Regions from separate parts of the Dietzia sp. DQ12-76 genome, predicted to be linked through region 1. Evidence: predicted binding sites of a transcription regulator. Region 1 holds the regulator's gene; each other region holds the start of a gene.
The links. Region 1 encodes LexA, which represses DNA repair genes until DNA is damaged. Its sites were predicted from a motif close to CGAACANNTGTTCG; they were not measured.
Positions count from the first base shown of each region.

Region 2: a site for LexA is predicted at 4,647-4,660, ahead of G6019_RS00800 (HNH endonuclease signature motif containing protein). Genes of this name have one in related genera too.
Region 3: a site for LexA is predicted at 4,842-4,855, ahead of recA (recombinase RecA). Genes of this name have one in related genera too.

Region 1 is NZ_JAALDV010000429.1:5,645-14,302, forward strand. It holds gene hrpA (ATP-dependent RNA helicase HrpA) at 1-3,225, shown strand, start outside; gene G6019_RS13985 (hypothetical protein) at 3,256-3,801, opposite strand; gene nrdR (transcriptional regulator NrdR) at 3,882-4,340, opposite strand; gene G6019_RS13995 (hypothetical protein) at 4,455-4,817, opposite strand; gene lexA (transcriptional repressor LexA) at 5,046-5,714, shown strand; gene hflX (GTPase HflX) at 5,813-7,261, opposite strand; gene dapF (diaminopimelate epimerase) at 7,318-8,202, opposite strand; gene G6019_RS14015 (malate synthase G) at 8,321-8,658, shown strand, end outside.
Region 2 is NZ_JAALDV010000018.1:429-9,086, reverse strand. It holds gene G6019_RS00825 (alanine/glycine:cation symporter family protein) at 1-1,131, opposite strand, end outside; gene G6019_RS00820 (chorismate mutase) at 1,190-1,468, shown strand; gene G6019_RS00815 (DUF5701 family protein) at 1,377-2,117, opposite strand; gene pgi (glucose-6-phosphate isomerase) at 2,223-3,869, shown strand; gene G6019_RS00805 (dihydrofolate reductase family protein) at 3,935-4,528, shown strand; gene G6019_RS00800 (HNH endonuclease signature motif containing protein) at 4,699-6,336, shown strand; gene G6019_RS00795 (SDR family oxidoreductase) at 6,341-7,096, opposite strand; gene G6019_RS00790 (DNA-formamidopyrimidine glycosylase family protein) at 7,093-7,968, opposite strand; gene G6019_RS00785 (cation diffusion facilitator family transporter) at 8,041-8,658, opposite strand, start outside.
Region 3 is NZ_JAALDV010000077.1:598-7,102, forward strand. It holds partial or broken gene G6019_RS03805 (DUF349 domain-containing protein) at 1-703, shown strand, start outside; gene G6019_RS03810 (Rv2732c family membrane protein) at 781-1,353, opposite strand; gene miaB (tRNA (N6-isopentenyl adenosine(37)-C2)-methylthiotransferase MiaB) at 1,341-2,864, opposite strand; gene G6019_RS03820 (regulatory protein RecX) at 2,945-3,553, opposite strand; gene recA (recombinase RecA) at 3,553-4,659, opposite strand; gene G6019_RS03830 (DUF3046 domain-containing protein) at 4,882-5,076, opposite strand; gene G6019_RS03835 (PspA/IM30 family protein) at 5,147-5,974, opposite strand; gene G6019_RS03840 (helix-turn-helix domain-containing protein) at 6,072-6,410, opposite strand; partial or broken gene G6019_RS03845 (CinA family protein) at 6,427-6,505, opposite strand, start outside.

The DNA of each region.
Region 1 (8,658 bases):
GACCCGGACCGCTTCGCGCGCCACTTCGCGGATGCGGCGGGCCGGCCCGCCCCTGTCATCGAGGTCTCCGGTCGCACGTTCCCGGTGGAGATCCGGTACCGGCCGCTCCGGGTCGACCACGCGGACCGCACCGTCGACCTGGATCCCCTGGACGCGCTCGCCGACGCCGTGGGCGAACTCCTCGCCGAAGGGGATGGCGACGTCCTCGTGTTTCTGTCCGGCGAGCGCGAGATCCGCGACGCCGAGGAGGTGCTCCGGGGCCGGAGGTTCAAGGCAACGGAGATCTTCCCTCTCTTCGCCCGGCTCACCGCCGCCGAGCAGCAACGGGCGTTCCGTCAGCACTCGACCCGGCGCGTCGTCCTGTCGACCAACATCGCGGAGACCTCGGTGACGGTTCCGGGAATCCGCTACGTCGTGGACACCGGCCTCGCGCGGATCTCCCGCTATTCGACACGCACCAAGGTCCAGCGACTGCCGATCGAACCCATCTCACAGGCCTCCGCCGCGCAGCGCGCCGGCCGTTGTGGCCGCGTCGCCGACGGCATCTGCATCCGCCTGTACTCGGAGGATGACTTCGACTCCCGGCCGCAGTTCACCGACCCGGAGATCCTGCGCACCAATCTGGCGTCGGTCATCCTGTCGATGGCCGATCTCGACCTGGGCGCCGTGGACGATTTCCCGTTCGTCGAACCACCCGACCGCAAGGCCGTCCGGGACGGGATGACGCTGCTCACCGAACTCGGTGCGCTCCGGATCGACGACGACGGGCGCCCGCACCTGACGAGGGTGGGTCGCGACATGGCGTCCCTCCCCCTCGATCCCCGTCTGGCGCGGATGGTGGTGGAGGGCCACCGCAACCGCGCGCTGGGGGACGTCCTGGTGGTGGTGGCGGCGCTGACGGTTCAGGACGTGCGGGAGCGACCCGCCGAGGACCGAGACAAGGCGGACCAGTTCCACCGTCGGTTCGCCGACAAGTCCTCGGACTTCCTGGGTTACCTCAACCTGTGGCGCTACCTCACGGAACAGCGCCGCGAACTCTCTGGCAGCGCGTTCCGCAAGATGTGCAAGGCCGAGTATCTGCACTGGTTGCGGATCCGGGAATGGCAAGACCTCACCGCCCAGTTGACCAGCATGTGCCGGGACCGGGGTTGGCATCCGCCGTCCGGCCACGCCGCGGAGGACGACCTCCACAAGGCGATCCTGTCCGGCCTGCTCACCAACGTCGGGATGAAAGACGAGGACACCAGGGAGTTCCGCGGCACCCGCGGCATCCGCTTCCAGGTGTTCCCCGGTTCCGATCTCGCCCGCAGACCACCGCGCTGGGTCATGGCCTCCGAGCTGGTGGAGACGTCCAGGCTGTGGGCCCGTGATGTCGCGCGCATCGACCCGGCGTGGATCGAAACCCTCGGGGCGCACCTGGTCCGGTCCCAGTACTCCGAGCCGCACTGGTCCGACGCCCAGGGCGCCGCGATGGCCTACGAGAAGGTTCTCCTCCTGGGTCTGCCCGTCGTCGAATCGCGCCGCATCCTCCTGTCCCGGGTCGATGCACCGCTCGCCCGGGAGATGCTGGTCCGGCACGGCATCGTGGAGGGCCGGTGGTCAACCCGCATCCCGGTGATCACCGAGAACGCCGCGGCGGTGGAGCAGGCGCGCGAACTGGAGACCCGGAGCAGGCGCCGGGGCCTGGTCATCGATGACGACGCGGTGGTCGAGTTCTACCTCGAGCGACTCCCCACCGACATCACCTCCGGGCGCCACCTGGAGTCGTGGTGGAAGAAGCAGGGCCGCAAGGATCCGGACCGTCTACGACTGACGCCCGAGCGGATCCGCACCTCGGACACCGCTCCGGCCGCCTCCGAGTTCCCGCCGATCTGGAAGCAGGGTGAGCGGGATTTCGAGCTCAGGTACGCGTTCGACCCTGGTGTCGACTCCGATGGCATCACCGTGCGGATCCCTCTCCCCCAGTTGTCCTCGGTCGCGGCCTCCGGTTTCGAGTGGCTGGTCCCCGGCCTTCGGGAGGAGTTGTACACCGAGATGCTGCGAACTCTGCCCAAGTACCTACGGCGTCTGTGCTCCCCTCCCGCCGAATACGCACAGCTGCTGGCCGGAGATCTCACCCCGCGCTCGGCTCCTCTCCCGGTGGCTCTCGCCGGGGCGCTCTCGGCCAGGATCGGGACGACCGTCGATCCCCGCGAATTCCATCCGGAACACCTCCCCGGCCATCTGCGCATGCGCTTCGAGGTCGTCGACGGCGACGAGGTGGTGGCCTCGGGTACCGATCTCGCCGCCCTGCGCAGCCGCCTGGTGGAGAAGGTCCGAGCCACGCTCAACTCGCGACTCGTCCCCGACGACGGGCCCCATCGGGCCTGGACCGCGGACACGATCGGGGACCTGGAGACCTCGATCAGCGGGACGGTCGACGGTGTCGAGGTGACGGTCTATCCGGCGCTGCAGGTGCGCCCGGACGGCCTCCACCGGATCGCGTGCGCCACCGAGGAGGAGAGGAGGGCCGCTCAGGCCGCGGCCGTGTTGACGATGATCTCGAAGGATGTGATCACCGCGGCGGCGATACTCCGGGGCCGTCCGGTGGAGCAGCGCCTCGCGCTCACCCAGTATCCCCACGGCGGCGCCGACGGACTGGTCTCGGACGCGGCCCTGGCCGCGTGTGGACGGATGCTCGCCACACGTCAGGGGGTGCCGGTACTCACCGTGCAGGAGTTCGAGGAACTGCGTGCGCGGGCCAGGGCCGAAGCGCCGGGCGCCGTCTCGGCGTCGATCACCGCCGCTCTCCCGGCGCTGGTCGCCGCGCGATCGGTGACGGCGCGGTTAGAGCAGGCCCCGCGTGACGTCGCAGACGACGTCCGGCCCGCGCTGGACTTCCTCGTGGGCAAGGGATTCCTCGCGCGTCACCCCGTCGAGGTCCTGCCGCAACTGGAGCGTCATGTGAGAGCGATCGACCTCAGGCTCGACCTGGCGGAGAAGTCACCGGCGAGGTATCGGGAGCTCACCGCACGGCTCGAGGAGTCGGAGGCGACCGTGGCACAGGCGACGGCGGCACTGCGCGGGCGACCGGGTGGGGCGAGGACGTCCCGGGATCTGCGATGGATGCTGGCGGAGTATCGCGTCGGACTCTTCGCACAGTCCCTGGGCACCTCGCGCCCTGTCTCCGCCGAGAGGATCGAGAAGGCGGTGACCGCCGCTCTCTCCCGCCGGACCGGGAGGTGAGCCCACGACGCCCGCCTCGCTACCTCGCGCTCACGAATCCGGGGTTCGCCCAGCCCCGCGGGCCTGAATCACTCGGTCCACCCGATCCTCCCTCGCCAGCACGTACCGTTGCATCGCGACGGGAACAAGGTGCACGCCGACACCGAGTACCACCACGATCACCGCGCTCCGCCAGGCGCCGGCGAACACGAGTGGGATGGCCACCGCAGCGTGGATCCCCGCGCCCACCCCGTGGGCGACCAGGCTCTGCGTGGCCCTGGCGCGAATCTCCACCAACCCAGTCCGACCATGGCACGAGTTGACGCGTCGCCCGAGAGCGCGATTCCATCCGACCCGATCCAGCGCACGGAGTACGGAGGGGATACCGAACAAGCGGGCGCGGTGGATCGTCCGCTGCGTCGTAGCGGTCACCCACCTCGGGATCATCGCTTCGGGCACGGGGCCCATAACGCCCAGGATCCCGAGGACACCGGCCGAGAACGCCCACGGGAATACCGGGTGGTGAGGCCCGATGACCAGCCAGGCGCTCACGACGAACGGCACCAACAGTGACGCGCTCGCAACCACCCGGAGCATGGTCTGAGAGTAGATCACTGCCGCGGAACGGGGCTCAGCGCGGCGGGCCCGCGCTCGTCGCTACGACGAAGAACCCACGCTCACCGGTGAGCGGCGTGGCGCTCTCTGAGTGCGATGATCTCGCGCTCGAAGTCTGCTGCGGAACTGAACTGCTTGTACACGGAGGCGAAGCGCAGATAGGCGACCTCGTCGAGATCCTGGAGAGGTCCCAGGATGGCCAGTCCGATCTCATGAGCGGGAACCTCGGACGCCCCGCCGGCCCTGACCGCATCCTCGACCTGCTGAGCGAGCCGCCGGAGCGCGTCCTCGTCGACCGACCTCCCCTGGCAGGCGCGGCGCACGCCGCGGACCACTTTGTCCCGACTGAAACGTTCCGTCACGCCGTTGCGTTTGAGGACGGTCAACAGCGGTGTCTCAAGGGTGGTGAACCGGTGTCCGCATTCGGGGCACTCGCGTCGACGCCGTATCGCCTGCCCCTCGTCGACCGACCGCGAATCGATCACCCGAGAGTCCTCGTGGTGACATATGGGGCAGTACATTCCAGCTTCGCCATTCGTCGACCTGGTCCGAACCGGTCCACCGGCCGGAGCCGACAGCGGTGCGAGGGCGACGGGCCGCCGTCCCGGGACCATTCTAGAAGGCGATGCCGTGGGTCACGCGTAGGCGGGCCCGCCCACGAGGGCCAACGCCAACAGCATCAGGATTCCGAAGACGATACCGCCGACCACCAGCGCCCAGGTCGGCACGTCGTCCACCACCGGTGCAGCCGGTCTCGCCTCCACCCCGCACGCCCTGACCTGACCCGTGGACGCCGTCCGCACGCTCACCCGGCGACCGGGTGCCACCGACCGCGTGGGCACCTTCCGGCCACGGTCGAGGGTGCGGGTGACGGACGGGACCTCGGCAGGGACGCGCGTCCCCTCCCTGGGTGAATCGAACCGGTCGTGCGCGGTCGCACACACCTCCGTCCACGGGATGGACGGACGCGATCGTTGCTGCATTTCCAGGACGGTCATGACCACTCCCCACTCGACACTCCGTGCGAACCGGATTCGCACACTCGTGTGACTCGTTGTGCACATCTGTTCGAACCCGAACGTGCCTAGAGTTGTATCACGCGGGTCCGACAGAGTCGACACCTGCGCGCAAATTCTTCGAACACCTGTGTGGCGCCCCCGCCCGGTCCGACGTAGGGTGTACACAGAAAGAGACGTCGAACACCCATTCGCTGAAGGGACCGCCGCATGCCCAAACCAGACTTCGAGGCCCTGACGACACGCCAGAAGAGCGTGCTGTTGCACATCCACGACACCGTCAAGGAGAGGGGTTATCCGCCGAGCATCCGGGAGATCGGTGATGCGGTCGGCCTACAGTCCACCTCCTCCGTGGCCCATCAGCTGCGGACCCTGGAGAAGAAGGGCTTCCTGACCCGCGACCCCCACAAGCCGCGGGCGGTCGACGTCCACGGCGTCCCCGGTCAGCGATCGCGGGGGCGACGTGCACCCGCGCAGGAGGACGTACGGCCCGGCGGAGCCGTCGAACCGGTCTACGTCCCGGTCCTGGGGCGGATCGCGGCCGGCGGTCCGATCCTCGCCGAGCAGGCTGTGGAGGAGGTATTCCCCCTGCCCTCCGACCTGGTGGGATCAGGAGACCTGTTCATGCTCAGGGTTGTCGGCGAATCGATGATCGACGCCGCGATCTGTGACGGCGACTATGTGGTGGTCCGTCGGCAGAATGTCGCCGACAACGGCGAGATCGTGGCGGCGATGATCGACGGCGAGGCCACGGTCAAGACGTTCCGCAGGGATTCGACCGGGGTCTGGCTCCTGCCCCACAACCCCTCGTTCCGTCCCATCCCCGGAGAGCACGCGACGATCCTCGGGAAGGTCGTGACCGTCTTCCGCAAGCTCTGAGCCTGTGCCGATGGTGCGTCGCCTGACCTCACCCGGCCGAGGCGGGAACCACGATCGCGACGTGGGTCAGGGCAGATCGGACCCTCACGGCGCTCTGGTCAGGCGACCCCGTCACGCCGGTCGGGGACGCGATACTCGTCGAGTTCTCCCGCCACTGAGGCGGGGAGTCGAACCTCTATCCGGGTTCCGTCCTTCGTGTGATCCTCGGCGACCACAGCGCCCTCCGCGTGGACACGGGAGACCACGTCTCCCCTCGTGAAGGGGATCTCGAGCGTGACCCGCGTGTCCCCCGAGGCGACCACCCCCATGATCCTCTCGAGGAGTTCGTCGACACCCTGACCCGTCGCCGCCGACACGAACACCGCGTCCGGTAGCGCGTGGTGCAGCTCCGTCAGCACGACGTGGTCGGCCACATCGATCTTGTTGATCACCACGAGTTCGCGGGGCCTCTCGGCGTGCTGCTCCTCCACGACGTCGTTGATGACTGTCCGGACGGCGTCGATCTGGCGCAACGGGAACGTGTCAGATCCGTCCACCACGTGCAGGAGGAGCTCGGAATCGACGACCTCTTCCAACGTCGACCGGAACGCCTCGACGAGCTGCGTCGGGAGGTGCCGGACGAATCCGACGGTGTCGGTGAAGACCACCACTCGCCCATCGGGGAGCTCGGCGCGCCGGGTCGTCGGGTCCAGGGTCGCGAACAGTGCGTTCTGGACCAGCACTCCCGCGCCCGTCAGTCGGTTGAGCAGACTCGACTTGCCGGCGTTGGTGTACCCGGCGATGGCGATCGACGGCACCGGGGTCGCGCGCCGTCGATGACGCTTGGTGTCGCGCGCCTGCTTCATGCCCTTGATCTCCCGGCGGAGTCTGGCGGTGCGCTCCCTGATCCGACGGCGGTCGGTCTCGATCTTCGTCTCACCGGGGCCACGGAGCCCGACGCCACCGTTGCTCCCCGCCCTGCCGCCGGCCTGCCGGGAGAGCGCCTCGCCCCAGCCGCGCAGCCGCGGGAGCATGTACTCCATCTGCGCAAGCGAGACCTGGGCCTTGCCCTCACGACTGGTGGCGTGCTGGGCGAAGATGTCGAGGATCAGGGCGGTGCGGTCGATCACCTTGACGTTGACCACCTTCTCGAGGGCGATGAGCTGGCCGGGTGTCAGTTCACCGTCGCAGATCACCGTGTCCGCGCCCGTCGCGGCGATGACGTCCTTGAGGGTCCTGGCCTTACCGGAACCGATGTAGGTGGCGGGGTCCGGCTTGTCGCGCCGCTGGATCAACGCATCGCAGACCTCCGAGCCCGCGGTCTCGGCGAGCTGGGCCAGCTCGGCCATGGCGGCCTCCGCCTGCGCTGACGTGCCCTCGGTCCAGACCCCGACCAGGACGACACGCTCCAGACGGAGCTTGCGGTACTCCGCGTCGTTGACATCCTGGAGCTCGGTCGACAGGCCGACGACTCGGCGCAGCGACGAGCGCTCCTCGAGCTGGAAGTCTCCGACCGAAGGGTCATGGTCTCGTGTGGCCCGGTCAGGGGCGGCGTCATCGATAGTCATCCACCAGCATCATCTCACAGATGCGTCCACGACGCCTCCGCGAACGGAGCCGGGCGTCACCCTGTGTACCACCCGTGCGCGACGAGCTCGGACGGTCCGGTGAGGGTCGAACCGGAACCGGTCAGGGTCACCCCGACCTCGCCCCCGGGGACGGAGACCAGGACCTCGCCCGTGGCCTCTCCGGCGTCGGCCAGAGCCGCGACGGCGGTGGCGACGATGCCGGTGCCGCAGGACAACGTCTCCCCCGATCCCCGCTCATGGACGCGCATCGACACCCGTCCGTCCACCAGCGGGGTGGCGAACTCCACGTTGACCCCCTCGCCGAAGAACGCGGTGTCGTAGACCGGCGCCTCGTGCACCGGTAGGTCGCGTAACCCCGCGGCCCCCAGACCCGGGACCACGCACGCGAGGTGGGGGTTGCCCATGTCCACGGCGAGGCCCGCGTACACGCGTCCGGCGAGTTCCGCCGAGGACACCCCGAGGAGCACGGGTTCACCCATGTCCACACGGACCATGGCGTGGGTGTCGTCGTGGTGGAGGATGTCGGCGGGACGGGGACCGGACCGGGTGCCGACGGCGATCCGGCCGACCCCGGCACGGCCGGTCGCGACGAGGGCGTGGGCGAACACCCTCACGCCGTTGCCGCACATCTCCGCGATCGAACCGTCCGCGTTCCGGTAGTCCATGAACCAGTCCACGGCATCGACGCCGTCCGGCAGAGCGGGGAGGACGCCCCGGTCGACCAGGGCACCGGCCGTGGCGATCCGGAGTACCCCGTCCGCGCCGAGTCCGCCCCGCCTGTCGCACAACGCCCTCACCAGGTCCTCGTCGAGCCCCAGTTCCGCCCGGTCGTCGGGCAGGATCACGAAGTCGTTGAGAGTTCCGTGACCCTTGATGAAGGACAGTCCCTCGGACGGTGCGGTCACAGGCGTGGAGGTCATGGCATCCGAGTCTAGCGACCCCGGCACCCCGTTCCACCCTGCGGAAAAGTCGGATGATCACAGGGCTCGTGAGCACTAGAGTCGTCTGCAGAACGGTCCCTATGTGAGGAGAGCATCGATGTCCGAACGCATCACTGTCGGCGGTATTCAGGTCGACGAGGTCCTCTACGACTTCGTCAACACCGAGGCGATCCCCGGCACCGGGGTCGATCCCGACGCGTTCTGGGCGGGTGCCTCCGAGATCTTCACGGATCTGGCCCCCCGCAACCGTGAACTGCTCGAGACCCGCGACGCGTTGCAGTCCAAGATCGACGCCTGGCATCACGAGAACCCGGCCCCGATCGACCAGCGCGCGTACACGCAGTTCCTGCGGGACATCGGCTACCTGGTGCCCGAGCCGGATTCCGTCTCCGTCACCACGGAGAACGTCGACGCGGAGATCGCGACCGTCGCCGG
Region 2 (8,658 bases), on a different contig from region 1:
GAGGATCGTCGAGAAGGCGAAGAACGCGATCGCCACCGCCACGAGCTTGTCGCCGTACGGCATCGCCTCGGCGAACGCGTCGGCGGTCATGGTGCCGGCCGTGTCACTCCCCCGCTCCCACACCCCGGAGGTGACGATCACCAGGCCGGTGAAGGTGACGACGATGATGGTGTCGATGAAGGTCTGGGTCATGGACACCAGGCCCTGACGGGTCGGGTGGGTGGTCTTGGCCGCGGCGGCCGCGATGGCCGCGGAGCCCATACCGGACTCGTTGGAGAAGATGCCCCGCGCCACGCCCATCTGGATGGCGTACATGATCGCGGCACCGGCGAAGCCACCCACCGCGGACGTGCCGGTGAAGGCCTCGGTGAAGATCTGCCCGAACGCCCCGGGGATCGCGTCGGCGTTGAGCACAAGGACGACCATCCCGCCGAGCAGGTACAGCACGATCATCAGGGGGACGAACCCTGCCGTGACCCGGCCGATGGACTTGATGCCGCCGAGAAGGACCGCACCGGTGAGGACGAACAGGATCACGCCGGAGGCCACGACGGGGATGCCGAAGGAGTTGTCGAGCTGGGCCGCCACCGCGTTGCCCTGCGTCATGTTTCCGATGCCGAAGCTCGCCAGGACCGCGAACACCGCGAAGACGAGAGACAGGACGAGTCCCACCCGGGCGCCGGTCCGGCCGAACAGATCGGCGAATCCCCGGTGGAGGTAGTACTGCGGACCACCGGACTGCTCGCCACGGGCGTCGGTCACGCGGTACCGCACCCCCAGGAAGGCCTCCGAATACTTGGAGGCCATTCCCACGAGGGCGGTGACCCACATCCAGAAGAGCGCGCCGGGCCCGCCCAGGGAGATCGCCGTCGCGACACCGACGATGTTGCCCACGCCGACCGTCGCGGCGAGCGCGGTGGTCAACGCCTGGTACTGGCTGATGTCACCCGCGCCGCCGTCGTCCCGGCGCCGGAGCAGCCCCAGGTTGAGCGCGGGGCCCAGTTTGCGGAACTGGATCGCGCGCAGCCTGATCGTGAGGAACAGGCCGGTGCCGAGCAGCAGCGGGATGAGGACGAATGGTCCCCAGATCACGGATCCGATGTCCGCGAGAAGCGTGTTCAAGTTGTCCACGGGCGGCAACATTAGACTGTCCTGAGGGTCCAGCGGAAGAGAGTGGGATGATTACGACATGAACCCTGACCCCGCCGGCACGGACGATCCGTTGTCCGAGGCCCAGATCCAGGAGCTCCGTCTGGAGATCGACCGGTTGGACGCAGAGATCCTGGACGCGATAGTCCGCCGCAGCGAGATATCCAAGCGCATCGGCCGCACGCGGATGAAGTCCGGCGGCACCAAGCTGGTCCACACCCGCGAACTCAAGGTCTACGAGCGCTTCTCTTCCCTCGGCCAGGAGGGGCAGACCCTCGCGGGGATGCTCCTGCGCCTGGGTCGCGGGCGACTGGGCTGAGACCCGGACCGACGCGTCCGGCGGTGGAGGCGAACCCCAACCACGTGTGGTGGTTGTTCGCCCAGCACCAGCCCACCTTCGGGGCCCCCTTGCTCTCCCGACCGTCGCGGCCCGTCCCCCCGCTGATCCACAGTGCCGGGGTCCGGGCGTCCAGCGCTCCGTCGGCCTTGCGCTTCCGCGACCCGATGCACATGAAGCACCTGCCGGGTTCGAGCATCTCCGGCTGTTGGAGCAGCCAGCTCACCCCCTCGGAGATGGTCAGCGGAGTGCGCCCCCGCCGGGCGAACTCGGCGTGCGCGTCGGTCGGGGTCCAGCCCAGCATGTCGTCGTCACGTGTCACGTCATCGACCAGGTAGAGCGGGGCGTCCGGCACCCGGACGTCGTCGGTCGGTGTGAACTCGGCCAGGTCGGACATGTCGACCACGACGAAACCGGCCCTACCCTCACGTCGCAGCAGGCTCACGAGTTGAGCGGTGGGAACTAACGAGGGGTGGACCGCCAGCACCGGCCTTCCCACGGCCACGTCGGCGGGGAGTGACGCGGCGTGCTCCCGCAGCCGCCCGGCGGTGATCCCGGCGAGCCCGGGCACGCCCAGCTCGACCAGTCGTTCCACCTGGGGCGAGACGGAGGAGTCGGACGGAGGAGTCATGGGGGTCACGTGTGTGGAACGGACAACGCGGCCCCCGTATTCCCGACTAGCCTCGCATACGGACGGCGGGCGACCCCCGGGCGGCGAGACTGGGCAGGAGCGGTTATGACGGACATCAGCACGACCCCGCAGTGGTCGGACATCGAGGGCCTCGTTCCGATGATCGGTGGCGTGACCCTCCGCGAGTTGTTCGCCGCCGACCCGGAGCGGGGTCGCCGCATGACGGTCACCGCGGGCGACCTACACATCGATCTGTCCAAGCACCTGGTCACCGACGAGGTCATGAGCGCGCTGACCGAGCTGGCCCACGCCGCCCGTCTGCCGGCGCAGCGGGCCGCGATGTTCCGGGGTGACCGGATCAACACGACCGAGGACCGATCCGTCCTCCACACCGCGCTCCGTCTCCCCGCCGACGCCGAGCTCGTCGTCGACGGACGGGACGTGGTGGCCGACGTCCACGGGGTCCTCACCCGGATGGCCGATTTCGCCGAGCGGGTCCGCTCCGGCGAATGGACGGGGCACACGGGGGCGCGGATCGACACCGTGGTCAACATCGGCATCGGGGGCTCGGACCTCGGTCCCGTGATGGTCGACAGGGCCCTGCGCCACCTGCAGACCGCGGGCGTCCGCGCACGCTATGTCTCCAACGTGGACCCTGCGGACCTCTCGGACGTGCTCTCCGAGGTCGACCCCGCCACCACTCTCGTGGTCGTGGCCTCCAAGACCTTCACCACGCAGGAGACCATGGCCAACGCCCATGCCGCGCGCCGGCACTTCGTCGAGGCGCTCGGGTCACAGGACGCGATCGCGTCCCACTTCGTGGCGGTGTCGACCGCCACCGAGAAGGTGGCCGACTTCGGGATCGCGGCGGAGAACATGTTCGAGTTCTGGGACTGGGTCGGGGGCCGGTACTCGGTGTCGTCGGCGATCGGCCTGTCGGTGATGATCACGGTGGGACCGGCGGCATTCGTGGAGCTGCTCGAGGGCTTCCACACCATGGACCTGCACTTCGCGACCGAGGCACCCGAGCACAACGCGCCGGTCCTCATGGCCCTGCTCGGCATCTGGTACACCTGCTTCCTCGGAGCCCAGTCCAAGGCCGTGATCCCCTACGCCCAAGGGCTTCTCCGCTTCCCCGCCTACCTGCAGCAGCTCACCATGGAGTCCCTCGGCAAGTCGGTCCGGCTCGACGGCTCCGACGTCTCCTACCCCACCGGTGAGGTCTACTGGGGCGAGCCCGGCACCAACGGCCAGCACGCCTTCTTCCAGCTCCTGCATCAGGGCACCCAGCTCGTCCCGGTGGACTTCATCGGTATCGCCCGCCCGGTGACGGACCTGCCCGCCGCGGACGGCGCCGGCTCGATGCACGACATGCTCGTTGCCAACCTCTTCGCCCAGTCCCGCGTGCTGGCGTTCGGCAAGACCGAGGAGGAGGTGCTCGCGGAGGGGGTCGACCCCGAGCTCGCGCCCCACAAGGTCATGCCCGGCAACCGGCCGTCCACCACGATCCTCGCCCCGTCGCTCTCACCCGGGGTCCTCGGCCAGCTCATCGCGCTGTACGAACACGTGGTGTTCACCCAGGCCGCCGTGCTGGGCATCAACGCCTTCGACCAGTGGGGGGTCGAGCTGGGTAAGGCGCAGGCCGGCGAGCTCCTGCGGGCTCTGACCGCCGAGAGGCACCCGGGAGACGGTTTCGATTCCTCGACGGATTCTCTCGTGGAGATCTACCGCGAGGCCCGCGGTCGCCGCTGAGTCGGCCCTCCTCGCCCACGAAGGGCTCGTAACCGGGTGTCGTACCCCGGTGCGATCATTCCCGCATGAGCACCGTCTACTGCACCGCCACCAGCCTCGACGGGTACATCGCCGACGACGAGGAGAGCCTCTCCTGGCTGTTCGCGACCTCCGGCGGGGCAGATCCCACAGGTGGCACACCGACCGAGCCCGACCCCGCGCTCCCCGCCCTCCACTTCGACCGCTTCTATTCCGGCGTCGGTTCACTCGTCTGCGGGGTCAACACGTTCGAGTGGGTGCGCCGCGACCTCACGAAGGACGGCCGACCGTTCGTCTGGCCCTACTCCGTGCCGAGCTGGGTCGTCACCCACCGCGATCTCGATCCCGTCGACGGAGTCGAGTTCGTCGCCGGTGACGTCGGCGATCTGCACCCCCTCCTGGTCGATGCCGCCGGCGGCGGGGATGTCTGGGTGGTCGGTGGTGGCGACCTCGCGGGCCAGTTCGCCGACCGGGGGTTGCTCGACCGGGTCTGGATCCACCAGTGTCCGGTCGTCCTCGGTTCCGGGCGTCCCCTGCTGCCCCGCCGGCTCCGTCTTCGCCGTCGGCAGCTCGAGGCGCAGGGCCAGTTCACAGCGATGCTGTTCGACGTGGTGGGCCCCGAGGCGCGCCCCACCCGCTGACCGGGCCGCCTACCGGGCCGTAGCGCTGACCTGCGTGCACGCCTGCGTTCTCGCCTGCCCGAGTCTCGGCGATGACCAGTCCACACCCCTTGAACATTCGAACCTGTGTGCGTAGTATCGAACGTACATTCGATAGGCGTCGGACACTCGATGGTGACGGGGGGTGCGGTATGGACGGCGACGAGAACCCGTTCACGGGCAGCGCTTCCCTCGGCTCCTCCGGAGTCGATCCGCTGACCAGGTTGACCACCTCGGTTCGTGCCGGCTGGGAGGCGGAGAACCGGGCCGCTGCCCGGCGATTGTCGGCCTGCTACGACCTGCTGCTGGAGTGCCTGCGCCGCGACCACTCGGGCGCCGGCCCGGAGTCCCCGCCCGGCCACGCGGTGGTCGACCCGTTCGATGTGGCCACCGGGTACGTGGTGGCAGCGATGGCCGTCTCCACCCTGCGGGCCGAATCGATGGTCTCCTTCGCCGCGGACCTGCACCAGCGCTACCCCGCCGTCCTCGCAGCCCTGGCCTCAGGGCGCCTGGACCAGCGCGCCGCCGAACTGCTGGCCCGCCAGATGGCCACCGTCGATCCCTCGGTCCTCCCGCAGGTTCAACAGGATGTCGTCGACGACTACCTGGCCGCGATCGAGGCCGGCGAACGCCTCGGGGCGCGAGCGATTCGCGATGCGGTGGACGCGGTCATCGCCCGACACGACGCCGACGGCATCCGCAGGCGCAAGGAGGACGCCAGCCGTGCCCGCGGAGTGCGCATCAACAAGGGCGCCGACGGCATGTCCACCGTGTCGGCCATCCTTGCCACCGAAGAGGCGGCGGTCCTCGCCGAGGCGATCGACCAGCGCGCTGCCGAACACGCCGCCGCCGAAGCCGCCGCCGCCACCACCGAGGGGACCGGCCAGCCGGACCCGGACTACTACTACTCCAAGGCCGAACGCCGCGCGGACGCGCTGCTGTCACTCGTGTGTGGCGACAGCCCGCAGCCCGGCAGTTCGGACCATCCCGTGTCGCCGCTGCGACCCAAGGTCACCGTGATCGCTCCCGGCAACACCGGCGCGGACAACCCCGGTGCCGACGGCGACGGGGTGCGGGTGGAGTTCACCCGGACGGGCGAGGCCGCGCTTCAGGCTCTGCTGGACATGCTGAACATCAGCGACGGTGCCAGCGTCGAGAAGGTCGACCCCCGCATCGGTGCCGCCGACGACGCCGGCCGCGGCCTCAAGTACCGGCCCGGAGCCGAGTTGGCACGCCGCATCAGGCTGCGCGACGGAACCTGCCGCCACCCCGGGTGTGCGGTTCCAGCCGATGATTGTGACATCGATCATGTCCGACCGTTCGACCACGCCGACCCTGCCCGGGGCGGGCCGACCGAAGAGCACAACCTCATGTGTCTGTGTCGGCGTCACCACCGGTTCAAGACCTTTTCCGACTGGATCTACAACCTGGAGCCCGAGGGAGGTCTCACCGTCGTCACCCCCGATGGGGCGACCATGACGACCCGACCCTCCGGGCCGCTCGGGGCCTACCGCCGCGAGCAGGCCCGCGCGGAGTCCCAGGCCTGGAATAGGCAACAGCAGCGAAACCCGGACCCGACCACCACAGGCGGTGAAGCACGGCCGGAGCCCACTTATTGGTCTCGCCGAGCGCTCCGCCTGAACGCCGAGCGCGCCCGCGCACATGGATCGGCGGACACCCGCTTCGTCGACCACGGTCGCTGGTGGCGGCGGAACGCGCCCGTGGTCAGCACGGTCGAGGACGAGGTCCGGGCCCTACTCGACGACCTCCTCAGCCCGCCGCCCTTCTAGCAGGTCAGACGAACCTGCGGCTGATCTTCTCCGGCAGGAGTGTCAACAGGGGACCGATCGCCTTCCAGGGCTTGGCGGGGACGAGTGCCCGAGTGGGCTCGGCGTCGATCGTCCTCACCAGCGCGTCGACGCCCTCGTCGAATTCGGTCATCAGTGAGGTCTTGACCGAGCGGTTGATGTCGGTGCGGATGTACCCGGGGAGGATGTCGGTGACCTTGATGCGGCTGCCCGCGCTGTCGAGTTCGGCGTGCAGGCCCTGCGCCAGCGAGGACACGAACGCCTTGGTGGCGCCGTAGGTGTTCTGGGCCTTGGGCATACCGCGCAGGGAGCTCACGGACGAGATGAACACCAGGTGCCCCTCACCCCTCTTGTTCATGAGCTCCATCGCGGCCTCGGCCTGGTTGAGGGTGCCGATCACGTTGACCATCGCGGTCTCGCGATTGGCGTGCGCCTTGCCGGTGCCGATGGACGCCCCCTTCCCGAGTCCGGCGTTGAGGACAAAGCGGTCGATGCCTCCGAGCTCCGCGTCGAGCTCACCGAACACCCGCTCCACCGCGTCGCCATCAGCCACGTCGAGTTCGCGGACCGCTACCGTGATCGAGGGGTTGGCGGCCACGAGCTCGGCGCGGAGCTCCTCGAGGCGGTCGAGGCGGCGGGCGCACAGCGCCAGGCTCTTGCCCTGCGCGGCCCAGCGACGGGCCATACCCTCGCCGAGACCCGCGCTGGCTCCGGTGATCAGAATCGTGTTGCGGTCGGTCACAGGTTCTCCTCCGTTGGCGATGGCCCCAGTGTGGCACGCCCCGGTTGGCACGACGGGCAGCGGTAGGCGATGCGATCGAGCGAATCGCTCGGTTCATCGGGGTCGGCGAGACCACCCAGTCGGAACGTCTCCACCTGGGTCCCACACCTGCGGCAGGGTTTGCCGTCCCGCCCGTACACCCACAGCTCCCTCCCGCGGCGCGTGTCGCCGGTCGTGACCCGGACGGAGCGGTCGGCATTGGCGAGGAGCATCCGCCGGGCGAGGACCACCACCGCGCGCAGATCCGGCACCGCCTCGACGGGCTCCCTCGGGTCGAGGCCTCGCAGAAAGCAGAGCTCGGCGCGGTAGACGGTGCCGATCCCGGCGAGATTCCTCTGGTCCAACAGTGCCTCCCCGATCGTCCGGGTGGGCCGCTCACCGATTCGCCTGATCACCTCCGCGACGCTGGCGTCCGGGTCCCAGTCCCGCCCCAGGAGATCGGGGCCGAGGTGGTCGACCGCCCGATCGGCCTCGGACGGGTCCAGTGCGCGCAGCACTCCGAGTTCGGTGCCCACCACCTCGACGTCACCCGCACGCAGAAGCAGCCGGACGGTGTGCGCGGGGAACCGCCACCGCTCTCCCGCACGATGGATGTGGATGCGGCCCTCCATCTTCAGGTGGATGTGCAGGGTGACGGGGTCCCGACCCTGCGCGTCGGGGCCGACGACGACGAAGAGGTGCTTGCCGCGGGACCGGGCGGTGACCACGGCCCTGCCCCGCAGGTCCACCGCTGCGAATCGGGGGACTCGCAGCTCGGACTTGTCGAGGGTCCGTCCGGCCAACGCCCGGTCGACCCGCTTGGCCACCCTGTAAACGGAATCACCCTCCGGCACCGTCGCCCCCTCTGTCCACTGTGTCTGCTCTGTCCACTGTGTCTGCCCTGGCCGCTCTCCGAATCGCCGAGTTCACCATCCCAGAGCGCGGCACTCCACGACGCCGGCGGTCTCGATCTGGACTGTCGCGTGCTCGATTCCGTGGGCTTCCCGCAGGACGCGCCGCGCCTCCTCAAGGATTCCGGCGTGCTGCGCCCCGGGGGCGATCACCAGGTGGACCGTCCCGACATCCATTCCGGAGGTCAGGGTCCACAGATGCAGGTCGTGCACCCCCTCCACGCCGGGCACCGACGCGAGTTCGGACTCCACCGCAGCGGGGTCGACCCCGGCGGGCGCGTGCTGGGCCAGCACCGCGACGACCTGTCGACCGAGGATCACCGCTCGGATGACGATGAACGCGGCGATCGCCACGGCCACCACGAGATCCCACACGGTCGATCCGGTGGCCCGGATGAGCAGCGCGGCCGCGATCACCCCCACCGATCCGGCCGCGTCGGCCAGGACCTCGAGATACGCGCCGCGGACCGCGAGGCTCTCCGATGAACCGCTGCGCAGCAGGAGTAGCGAGACGACGTTGACGACCAGTCCCATCGCACCCACGATCAGCATGGTCCCGGTGGCGACGTGCGCGTCCGAACCCAACCGGCTGAACGCCTCGACCAGGACGTACACGCCCATTCCGCCCATGAT
Region 3 (6,505 bases), on a different contig from region 1:
GCGCTTCTCCAAGGCGCGCGAGGCGTTCAACCGTCGCCGGGGTTCGCACTTCGCGGAACTGGACCGCAATCGGGCATCGGTGAAGCGGGTCAAGGAAGAGCTGGTCGAGCGCGCCGAGGCGATCTCGGGCTCGACCGACTGGAATGACACGGCGACCGCGTTCAGGCGGCTCATGGACGAGTGGAAGGCCGCGGGCCGCGCACCCCGCGAGGCCGATGACGCGCTGTGGAAGCGGTTCAAGGCGGCCCAGGACACGTTCTTCGACGCCCGCCATGCCGCGGCCGCCGAGAGGGACGCCGAGTTCGCCGGCAACGCGGATGCGAAAGAGGCGCTGCTCGCCGACTACGCGGGCCGGATCGATCCCCAGAAGGACCTCACCGCCGCGCGCACGGCCCTGCGGGAACTCCAGACCCGCTGGGAGGAGATCGGCAAGGTCCCGCGGGAGCGGATGGGAGAGCTCGAGGGAAGGATCCGGGCGCTGGAGAGGTCCGTGTCCGATGCGGCGGACGCGGAGTGGCGACGGACCGACCCCGAGGCCAAGGCCCGCGCCGCCCAGTTCTGGGTGCGCGTGGACGATTTCGAAGAGCAGGCGGCGAAGGCCGAAGCCGCGGGCAGGTCGAAGGATGCGGAGAAGGCCCGCGCGCAGGCCACGCAGTGGAGGGAGTGGGCAGAGGCCGCCGAGAACGCTGTCGACACCCGCTGAGCACGACGATCGTCAGTTGAGCCCCGCCTCTGAGGCGGGAGACGTGAGCAGGACCCCCTGAACGGTGGGGCTCCGGTTCACTCGCGGTGGCGCAGCGAGTCCTCGAGCTCTCGTTGCTCCGGCGTCCGCGCCCACAGCACGCCCGCCAGTGTCATCACCAGCAGCAGCACCAGGATGACGCTGACGTACATCCCGATCCCGGGGGCCCCGAAGTCCCGGAAATCCGGGTCGGGTCCTCGCCCGGACTGGCGCAGCCAGATCGCGAGCATCCCGTAGACGGCGGCGACACAACTCGCGCCCCACGCGATCCCCGCCGCCCACCACTTCTGGGTGATGATCATGACCGCGCCGAACAGGATGGCACCGGCCGAATAGATGAGGACGAACACGTGGGACGGCAGCGACGTCTCCTGGGCCCGGGCCGCTTCGGTGAAGAACAACACATCAAGACCGCGCACCCCGTCACTGTGGGGCAACACCAGTGCGGCCGCGAGCAGCACGATCAGGAGAGCCGACGCCAGATAGGCCTTGCCGATCACGAGAGTGTGGCCCAGGACCCGATCTTTCTGACGGAGCTCCGAGTTGACGGTGCCGGACTCCAGAATCCCTTCGATCGGGTCGGGGCGGTCAGCGGTGTTCACGTGGGGCATCCCTTCGGGGTGGTGTCGGGGGTGTCGGCGGCCCTCCGCAGGGTGGGCAGTCCGAGCCCCACCCCGATCGGTGGCGTCTCCGGCTTCTCACCGGCTTCGTGCCTGTCGCCCGCCCTGGTCGTCCGCAGGGTCAGCACTCCGTCATCGGCGAGCAGGTGGTGTGGTGCCGCCGAGGTGACTCGGGTGGTGACCACGTCGCCGGGACGGATCCGCCCGGCGTGCTCCCCCACCGGGGCGAAGTGCACCAGGCGGCCGTCGCGGGCCCGGCCGGTCATCCGAGCGGTCGCGGCGTCCTTTCGCCCCTGGTCCGCCGTGACGAGCAGCTCGACCTCACGACCGACCTGCTTCTCGTTCTCCTCGAGGGTGATCCGCTCCTGGAGCCGGATCAGTCTGTCGTAGCGCTCCTGCACCACGGACTTGGGGATCTGCTCGTCCATCGTCGCCGCCGGCGTCCCCGGTCGCGGTGAGTACTGGAACGTGAAAGCGCTGGTGAAGCGTGCTTTCTCGACGACGTCGAGAGTGGCCTGGAAGTCCTCTTCGGTCTCGCCGGGAAAACCGACGATGATGTCCGTGGTGATGGCCGCGTGCGGCATCGCGGCACGCACCCTGTCCAGGATGCCGAGGAAGCGCTCCGACCTGTACGACCGCCGCATCGCCCGGAGCACACGATCCGAGCCCGATTGCAGGGGCATGTGCAGCTGTGGGCACACGGCGGGGGTGTCGGCCATCGCCTCGATGACGTCGTCGGTGAACTCCGCCGGATGGGGCGAGGTGAACCGGATCCGTTCGATTCCCTCGACCCGACCGGCAGCGCGCAGCAACTTCGCGAAGGCTCCCCTGTCGGACGGCTCGGCAGGGTCGTGGAACGAGCGCCCGTAAGCGTTGACGTTCTGACCCAGCAGGGTGACCTCGAGGACACCCTCGTCCGCCAGCGCCCGCATCTCTGCGAGTACCTCTCCGGGACGCCGGTCCACCTCCTTGCCGCGGAGGGACGGGACGATGCAGAAGGTGCAGGTGTTGTTGCAGCCGACCGACACGGAGACCCAGCCGGCGTAGGCGGACTCGCGAGTCGCGGGGAGGGTTGACGGGAAGTGCTGGAGCGAGTCGGCTATCTCCACCTCGGCTCGTTCGTTGTGGCGCGAACGCTGGAGCAGGGTGGGGAGGTGACCGAGGTTGTGGGTGCCGAAGACGACGTCGACCCACGGTGCCCGCGAGACCACCACGTCCTTGTCCTTCTGCGCGAGGCAGCCCCCGACTGCGATCTGCATCCGCGGGTTGGCGTCCTTCCACGGTCGCAGATGGCCGAGCGTGCCGTAGAGGCGGTTATCGGCGTTCTCACGGACGGCGCAGGTGTTGAACACGACGAGGTCCGGCAGTGCGCCCCGTACGGGATCCGCCTCGCCCTCGAACGGGACGTATCCCGCTTCGTCGAGTACACCCGAGAGCCGCTCCGAGTCGTGGACGTTCATCTGGCATCCGAAGGTCCGCACCTGATAGGTGCGCCCCTCCACACGCTCGACACGCTCGACACCGGCGTCTCCGGCGGTCGTCTGCTGGTCGGTCACGAGAGTATCCACGCAGGCCAGGGTACTCAGGGCGACACCTGGGCCGCCAATTCGGCATCGACCACCGTCATCGCCAACCCCGTCGGATAACCCCGACGTCCGAGGAACGCCACCAACCTGCGCCGCTCCCCCTGGAGGTCGGCGGCGCGACGGGACCCGGTCGGCCGGCGCGCGAGCCGCGCCCGCACCAGCTCGGCGGCGTGGTCATGCTCGTCGCACTCGTCGATGTGGGAGACCGCCCTGGCGATGTGGGCCTCGGCGACACCCTTCTCGCGGAGCTCCCGCTCGAGGGCGCCACGCGACCGTCCGCGTCGGCGTCGGCGGCCTCTGACCCATTCCGATGCGAATTCGGCGTCGTCCACCAGGCCCCAGACCCGGACCCTGGCCAGCGCTGCGTCCACGGCGGCCGGCGCGTGGTCCTTACCCAGAAGCCTCTCGCGGAGTTCGTGTTCGCTACGGGGACGGTGGCGCAGGAGTCGGAGGGCCGCAGTCGCGGCGTCGTGGGCCTCGGGCGCCAACGGTGGCAGATCCGAGCTCCCTGACGACCTGGCCTCCACCGCGGCGATCGCCGCGCGTAGCTGCTCCGATGTGATCCGCCGCACCCGCTCGTCGGAATCAGGCTCCCGGACACTCATCAGAACTCGACAGGCACCACGTCGATGGGTGCGTCCTCATCTGCCTCCGCCTCGATCTCCGCGAGCTCCGCACCGGCCCCGATGTTGAGCTTGTCGAGAATCTTCCGCTCGATCTCATCGCGAACCGAGGGGTTCTCCTTCAGATACCGGCGGGCATTCTCTTTGCCCTGCCCCAGTTGGTCGGCACCGTAGGTGAACCAGGAACCCGACTTCTTGACGAACCCGTTCTCCACGCCCATGTCGATCAGCGATCCCTCGCGGCTGATGCCTTCCCCGTAGAGGATGTCGAACTCCGCGATCTTGAACGGCGGGGCGATCTTGTTCTTGACCACCTTGACCTTGGTGCGGTTACCCACCGCATCCGCGCCGTCCTTCAGGGTCTCGATCCTGCGCACGTCCAGGCGGACCGAGGCGTAGAACTTGAGCGCCTTACCGCCGGTGGTGGTCTCGGGCGAGCCGAACATCACCCCGATCTTCTCGCGCAGCTGGTTGATGAAGATGGCGGTGGTGTTGGTGTTGTGCAGCGCACCGGTCATCTTCCGGAGCGCCTGGCTCATCAGGCGGGCCTGGAGTCCCACGTGGCTGTCGCCCATCTCGCCCTCGATCTCCGCCCGCGGCACCAACGCCGCGACGGAGTCGACGACCAGGATGTCGATGGATCCGGACCTGACCAGCATGTCCGCGATCTCGAGCGCCTGTTCGCCGGTGTCCGGCTGGGAGACGATGAGGTTGTCCGTGTCCACACCGAGCTTGCGGGCGTACTCGGGATCCAGTGCGTGCTCCGCGTCGATGAACGCGGCGATACCACCGGCGGCCTGCGCATTGGCCACGGCGTGCAGTGCGACGGTGGTCTTACCCGACGACTCCGGACCGTAGACCTCCACGACGCGCCCGCGGGGGAACCCGCCGACTCCGAGTGCGACGTCGAGCGACAGGGCGCCGGTGGGGATCACCTGGACCGGCGGGCGGGTGTCGTCCCCGAGCCTCATGACCGACCCCTTGCCGTAGGCCTTGTCGATCTGGGCGAGCGCCAGCTCCAGTGCCTGCTCCCGATTCGGGGCGACGCCGGTCCGGGTTCCCGACTTGGCGGTGTTCTTGGGGGCCATGATGTTCTCCGTTCGTGCTCGACCACCGGTGTCGTGCCGGATGGTCTGTGTGGTCTGCTCTCTCGCGGACGCTACGGGTCGGGTACGACACGAACGACTCGCGCGAGCCCGGCACCCCTTCACTGTGGAGGGACGGCGCCCTGTGGACGGGCACTCCCGTCATCACGTGCCCCGACTATAGGCGAACGCGTGTTCGAGGGGCAACGACACGCCGCCCGGGTGTCAACGTAACGAGTCGGGAACCTCGAACTCGGCGCACAGGGCCAACCAGACCTGCTTGACCGGGGCGCCGGCGTCGATGGCCTCCTCCGCCGTGCGTCCGTCGAACGCCCCGAGGTGATGGGAACGTACGAGATGATCGGCTCGCAGGTCCCCGAAGGCCTCGACGGTCCGGGCCCTGAACTCCGTCAGAGTCACGTGCCCACCCTTTCACGACGGACGAGGACGGGCCGCCGGCGTCCTCACCGGCGGCCCGTCCTCGCACGATTCACTGCTGTTCGGTCTGCGCCTGCTGCTCCGGCGACGTCGCGGCCTGGGGCTGCCCCTGAGGGAGCTGGGACGCCGAACCGGTGCCCTGCCCGAGTTGGCCACCCTCCGCCTTCATCGACGCGCGGATCTGCTCGAGACGGCTGTGCCCGGCCATCTGCGTGGACGCCTGCTCGACCTCGAGCATCCGGCCCTGAACGGAGTTCTGGGCGAGCTCGGCCGAACCGAGGGCGTTGGCGTACCGCCGCTCGATCTTGTCCCGCACCTGGTCGAGATTCGGGGTGTTTCCTCCGGAGGAGACCTCGGACATCGACTGCAGCGACGCGCTGACCTGCTCCTGCATCTTGGCCTGCTCCAGCTGGCTGAGCAGCTTGGTCCGCTCGGCCACCTTCTGCTGGAGGACCATCGCGTTCTGCTCCACGGCCTTCTTGGCCTGGGCCGCGGCCTGGAGCGACTGGTCGTGCAGACCCTTGAGGTCCTCGACGTTCTGCTCGGCGGTGACGAGCTGGGCGGCGAACGCCTCCGCGGCGTTCTCGTACTCGGTCGCCTTCTGGGCGTCACCGTTCTGGCGGGCCTGCTCGGACATCTGGAGCGCCTGCCGCGTCGAACCCTGCAGCTTCTCGATGTCGGCCAGCTGCCGGTTGAGCTTCATCTCCAGCTGCCGCTGGTTGCCGATCACGGCGGCCGCCTGCTGGGACAGCTGCTGGTGCTGGCGCTGTGCGTCCGAGATCGCCTGCTGGATCTGGACCTTGGGGTCAGCATTCTCGTCGATCTTCGAATCGAACAACGCCATGAGGTAGCGCCATGCCTTGGTGAACGGATTGGCCATCGCTGCGTAGTGTCCTTCTGCCGATTCGGACGACGGGTCGTTACCACGGTACCGAACTACGCCGGGGAGCGACCACCGGGCGTTGCCGGGGCGGGATTCAGGCCGCGAGGACCGGTTCCCGCGGTGACACGGTCCCCGGGGCCGGGACGGTGCCCGGGGGCGAGACCTGGACGGCGGCCCTGATCAGGATCTCCCCGAGGGACACGTCGAGAGCGCCCGAGATCGACGCGAGGAGCTCACTCGAGGCCTCCTTGCGTCCGCGCTCGATCTCGGAGAGGTACCCGGGACTCACCCGGGCCGCGTCCGCGACGTCCCTCAGGGTCCGTCCCGTCTCGCCCCTCAGTCCGCGGAGCACCGTCCCGAGGGTCTCCCGGAGCAACGGGGGGCCGCTCCGGTGGTCCGGGTGGGGCAGCGTGGTCATCTGGATGTTCGGCATCACGGGGTACAACGCCTCATGCGCCCGATTCGTTCCCGCGGTAGCCGACGATCCCCACCAGCCGGTCGAGGGCCGCGTCGCAAGCAGCCCGGCGG